Linked DNA regions of Ammoniphilus sp. CFH 90114. The main gene of each other region encodes a partner of the protein of the gene in region 2 in a complex. Links are inferred from orthologs where the notes say so. Each region holds a gene or a part of one and is shown on either strand. Other genes may lie near its edges.

The links.
Region 1: the proteins of metK (region 2) and groL are in contact, whole or in part, in a cryo-EM structure (PDB 8P4O), measured with the Escherichia coli proteins. The link is inferred for Ammoniphilus sp. CFH 90114 from one-to-one orthologs.

The regions. Positions count from the first base shown.
Region 1 is NZ_SDLI01000008.1:33,386-36,353, reverse strand. What follows is about bases 44-2,968. They hold groL (chaperonin GroEL), read left to right. Parts: upstream 44-649; coding sequence 650-2,287; downstream 2,288-2,968. Other genes in these bases: EIZ39_RS17505 (DUF3231 family protein), read right to left, coding at 2,447-2,968; groES (co-chaperone GroES), read left to right, coding at 274-555.
Region 2 is NZ_SDLI01000010.1:48,420-51,401, forward strand. The notes cover bases 4-2,942. They hold metK (methionine adenosyltransferase), read right to left. Parts: upstream 2,108-2,942; coding sequence 899-2,107; downstream 4-898. Other genes in these bases: EIZ39_RS19940 (polysaccharide deacetylase family protein), read right to left, coding at 4-618; EIZ39_RS19950 (S8 family serine peptidase), read right to left, coding at 2,490-2,942. Outside these bases: more of EIZ39_RS19940, read right to left, coding at 1-3; more of EIZ39_RS19950, read right to left, coding at 2,943-2,982. UniProt on the Escherichia coli protein: Catalyzes the formation of S-adenosylmethionine (AdoMet) from methionine and ATP.

The DNA of each region.
Region 1 (2,968 bases), on a different replicon or contig from region 2:
TTTTTTGTGATGGATTGGGTTGCGTCCCTTCAGGATTCACTAAAATCGATAAAATACTCTCCACATATGACCCTTGGTATGCTTAGCCTCACCTTGGGACAAAATGGAAAGGGTAAATCTGTAGTTCATACATATATTTACAAATTTTTAATAAAAAAAGTGATTTAGGGGCTTGCAAAGTTGGGGAAAAATGACTATTATAATAAATGTGTTAGCACTCAAGTTGAATGAGTGCTAATAAAACGCAAATGTCCTTAAGGAGGGTGTTTCACAGTGTTAAGACCATTAGGTGATCGCGTGGTTATCGAAGCAATTGCTAAGGAAGAGACAACAGCAAGTGGGATCGTTCTACCAGACACAGCAAAGGAAAAGCCTCAAGAGGGCCGCGTTGTAGCTGTAGGTTCTGGACGTATTGAGAACGGAGAGCGCGTTGCCCTTGAAGTGAAAGAAGGCGACAAAGTTATCTTCTCTAAGTACGCTGGTACTGAAGTGAAATTCGGTGACAAAGAATTGTTGATCATGCGTGAAAGCGACATTCTTGCTATCTTACAATAATTGAGTTCATTGGGACTATAAGGTCCAACTGGACTCGTCCCTTCGTAAATAAATCTCGGGTTTACATATATGAATTAGAAGGAGGCATCTTTAAATGGCAAAGGATATTAGATTTAGTGAAGAAGCTCGCCGCGCTATGCTTCGTGGTGTGGATACTCTAGCTAATGCGGTTAAAGTAACTCTAGGACCAAAAGGCCGTAACGTAGTTCTTGAGAAGAAGTTTGGATCTCCTCTTATCACAAACGATGGTGTTACCATTGCAAAGGAAATCGAACTAGAAGATGCATTCGAAAACATGGGTGCTCAATTAGTTAAAGAAGTAGCTACGAAGACAAACGACGTAGCGGGTGACGGTACAACAACGGCAACGGTATTGGCTCAAGCTATGATCCGTGAAGGTTTGAAAAACGTTACTTCCGGAGCTAACCCAATGGTTATCCGCAAGGGTATCGAAAAGGCTGTTCGTGCAGCGGTTGAAGAGATTAAGAATATCTCTAAAACTGTTGAAACGAAAGAATCCATTGCACAAGTTGCTGCGATCTCTGCTGCTGATGACGAAATCGGTACGTTGATTGCAGAAGCTATGGAAAAGGTAGGTAAGGAAGGCGTTATCACAGTAGAAGAGTCCAAAGGATTCAATACTGAACTAGATGTGGTTGAAGGTATGCAATTTGACCGCGGATACGTATCTCCTTACATGATCACTGACACTGACAAGATGGAAGCTGTTCTTGAGAATCCTTACATCTTGATCACAGATAAGAAGATCTCTAGCATTCAAGAAATTTTACCAGTACTAGAGAAAGTTGTACAACAAGGCAAGCCGTTGTTGATCATCTCTGAAGATCTAGAAGGGGAAGCTCTTGCAACTCTAGTAGTGAATAAGCTTCGTGGAACTTTCACTGCTGTAGCAGTTAAGGCTCCTGGATTTGGAGATCGTCGTAAGGCTATGCTTGAAGATATCGCGGTATTAACTGGCGGTCAAGTAATCACAGAAGATCTTGGTTTAGACCTTAAGGCTGCAACGATCCAACATCTTGGTACTGCAGGACGTGTAGTTGTTTCTAAAGAAAACACTACAATCGTTGAAGGTGCTGGAGATAAAGCTAACATCGAAGCTCGCGTGAAGCAAATCCGTGCACAAGTAGAAACGACTACTTCTGATTTCGATAAAGAAAAGCTTCAAGAGCGCTTGGCTAAATTAGCTGGCGGTGTAGCGGTTATTAAAGTTGGTGCTGCTACTGAAACTGAGCTTAAAGAGAAGAAGCTTCGCATTGAAGATGCTCTTAACGCAACTCGTGCTGCTGTTGAAGAAGGTATCGTATCCGGTGGTGGTACTGCCTTGATCAACGTGGTTAAAGCTGTAGAAGCTGTTCAAGTAGAAGGAGACGAAGCAACTGGTGCTCGCATCGTACTTCGTGCACTTGAAGAACCAGTTCGTATTATCGCTAGCAATGCTGGTTTGGAAGGTTCCGTTATCGTTGAGCGCTTAAAGAATGAGCCAGTTGGAACTGGAATCAATGCAGCAACAGGTGAGTGGGTAAACATGATCGATGCGGGTATCGTTGACCCTGCTAAGGTTACTCGTTCCGCTCTTCAAAATGCAGCATCCGTTGCAGCTATGTTCTTAACAACTGAAGCTGTAATCGCCGACAAGCCTGAAGAAAAAGGTGCTGGAATGCCTGATATGGGCGGCATGGGCGGAATGGGTGGCATGGGCGGCATGATGTAATGCCCTGAACCCCTGAATTAATAAGGGTTTAGACCTAACGATAAAAAAGTAGAGGTTCTCCACGAGTTGAGTAAACTTGTGAAGGGCCTCTTTTTTCATTGTCTATGTAATACTGGAGGCACATGAATCCGTACTCTTACCACATTATGTAGGCAGTTGTTATTTGTTAATGTAGGGTGGGATACTGATCCATTCGCGCTTTTGAAGTAGTTGCTTCATTGTTAACGCCCAGGTTAATTTCATCACTTGGAATCTGGCAAACATAGCTCCTACATCTGCTCGTGTTGACTCAATAATTCCTCTGGTAGCGATTTGAATTCCCATGAGTTCATTCCAATTGATACTGTTGGCAATCTCAACATCAGTAAGTTTAACTCCCTCAGGAATATCTTTAAAGTCTCCCACGGTTGGTTTCTCCGGAGTTGTTTGTGGGAGGGATACAGCCTCGTTACGAAGGAATTCTGTTAGTTCTCTGAGAATGGGATCATGAACATTTCTCATTAAATCCTCAAGCACCTTTTTTAATTCCTCATCCTGAGTTGTATTAAACCCGACTTCAGTGGCTCGTTTGGATTGAACTACGCCAGAATAATAGTACCAAAGATTAAATGCTTCGCCGATATGTAGTGGAGGCTTTTCTCCGTCCATATAAGGAGCAAATGCAGATTTAATAACGTCTAG
Region 2 (2,982 bases):
AGAGCTTGGAGCCGTTATGGGCTGCGACTCATCCCAGAAGTGTAGCCCATAGGTATGAGATTGAAAGGAAATGAGTCCGCTTCGTCTCATCTGATCCATCTGGACGAAGGTAAGCGGGGGAATTTTATCCTCACGCTTCCTCTCTAGACTATCCCGCAAATTTTCATAGATCACGAACACCGTTGCGGGAAACTGATACTTCTGAAGGATGGGAAAAGCCTCAGTAAAACCGCTCTCATACCCATCGTCAAAGGTTATAAGCACTGCATTCTCCTGGTTCAATAGTCCTGTATCTAAGAATTCGTAGAACTCCTTTATTTTAAGGGGGTGAAAGTGATGATTTTTTAAAAACTCCATATGTTCTTCGAAGTGAGCTGGCTTAATAGTAAAAGGGGTCTCCAAATCATCTGCCAAATGGTGATAATTAAGCACCAACACCTGTTCTCTATACCATACGCGATAGGGGTGTTCTTCTGTAATGGGATCCGAGGCTTTTGCATCTGATGAACTTAGTTCATCCACCGCTGGTTCCGGTTGTACTTGTGCGTCTATAGACTCATTCTCCTGTTGGCTGCAACCCATCACAATAGCCAATAAGAGGATTATTATTAGTCTCATTCTTACCCTCATCTCCTCATTTCTACACAATTCGACAAATAGTGCAAAATTCCTACCGGAAAGTAATGGGATTTTAAAATATCTATCTATTTGGACGTATATCATTGCATTTTGGTTTCAAGCAAAACCCTTTAGTTTCTGATAAGGGTCAGTCCCTCACTAGGCTAAAGTCTTTATTCCTATTATCGGAAGGATTCTAAACCTAATCAAGCAAATACGAAAAAAAAGCCCCAATTCAGCCTAGTCTCTAGACCAAATCAGGACTTTTTTCATAACCCTACTATGCTTGAGCAAAAGTTGCCGCGTCTTGCTTCAAAAGTTCAGCCTTATCTGTACGCTCCCATGGTAAATCCAGGTCAGTACGTCCAAAGTGACCGTAAGCAGCTGTTCCTTTATAGATTGGACGACGAAGATCCAATTCCTTAATGATGCCCGCTGGGCGAAGATCAAAGTGCTTGCGGATCAAATTTACGATCTGCTCTTCTTCGATCTTTCCTGTTCCATACGTATCTACGTTAATGGAAACCGGTTGAGCTACCCCAATCGCATAAGCCACTTGAACTTCACACTTGTCAGCCAAACCAGCTGCTACGATGTTCTTCGCTACATAGCGAGCAGCATAAGCAGCAGAACGGTCAACCTTTGTAGGATCCTTACCGGAGAAAGCACCGCCGCCATGACGAGCATATCCACCGTACGTATCAACAATGATCTTACGTCCTGTTAATCCTGCATCCCCTTGAGGACCTCCGATAACGAAACGGCCTGTTGGGTTAATGAAGTACTTCGTTTGAGCATCAAGATATTCAGCCGGTACGATCGGCTTAATGACATGTTCTTGAACGTCTTTCTTAATTTGCTCTAGAGTCGCTTCAGGGTCATGCTGAGTAGAAATAACGATCGTATCAATACGAACCGGCTTATCTCCATCATATTCAACCGTCACCTGAGTCTTCGCATCTGGACGAAGGTAGGTAAGGGTTCCGTTCTTGCGAACCTCTGCTACACGGCGAGCCAATTTATGAGCCATAGAGATCGGAAGCGGCATCAGCTCAGGAGTCTCGTTGGTCGCGAAACCAAACATCAATCCTTGGTCCCCTGCTCCGATCGCATCGATTTGCTCGTCTGTCACTTGACCTTCACGAGCTTCTAACGCTTGGTCAACCCCCATCGCAATGTCAGGAGACTGTTCGTCAATGGAAGTAAGTACAGCACAAGTATCCGCATCGAATCCGAATTTCGCACGGGTATACCCGATTTCACGAACGGTTTCACGGACAATCTTTGGAATATCCACATAAGAAGAAGTAGTAATTTCTCCAGCGACAAGAACAAGTCCTGTTGTTACTGAAGTTTCGCAAGCTACACGAGCATTAGGATCTTGCTCAAGGATAGCATCCAAGATGGAATCGGAGATCTGATCGCAGATCTTATCCGGGTGTCCTTCGGTTACAGATTCAGATGTGAAGAGATGACGACCTTTTTTCAACGCCATGTTTCACGTACCTCCTTCAATAATCACAAACGTATAAGATACGGCACTCATTGTCTTACATTTTCCGAACAACTCAAGAGGTGGTGAAAAAATAAAGACCTTCTCCCATGAGGAAAAGGCCAGCATTCCGCTCCTTTACCTCTTATCTTCCAGGACACAATAGCATCCTGCTGGTTAGCACCTTGCACGGTTGATCTTATTCTTTCCCATAAAGGAAAAAATATGAATCATTACCGCGGGTTGCCGGGCATCATCGGGCCAGTCCCTCGCGCCTTCTCGGAATAAGAGTAATCCGTTCTGCATAAGAATAGCTAAAGTTTGGTAGATTGTCAATGGGTTAACACATAATACGACAAAGTATAAAAACTCAAACTCTTTATTGCGCTGGGTACCACATATTTCTGACCAACACAGCGAATTCCGCACGTGTCGTCTGTCTTTCAGGCTGAAAGCTACCATCCTGAAATCCTTGAATATGCTGGAGTTCTGCCATCTTCATGATATAAGGGTAAGCCCAGTGACCTCTTAGTACATCCGTAAACTCTTGCTTACTTTTGATCTGCTCAGGTTGCTCTGTTCCGTATCTGGCTTGGTATAAGAGTACGGCCAACTCCGCACGGGTCAAGGGCTGGTCCGGAAAGATTCGTTCACTCGCTACGCCTTTGAAAATTCCCCTCTCTCCAAGCGAAGCAATAGCCGAATAGACCCAATGGTCTTTTTTCAGATCCTGGTAAGTGCTTGTTGCTCTTGAAGTGGGCAGCTGAAGGACATTTTGCAGCACAGCAGCGGCTCCCGCTCTCGTAATGTTATGATTAGGCCGAAAGGTATAATCTGGGTAACCCTGGATCATTTTTCGAGACACTAAATCT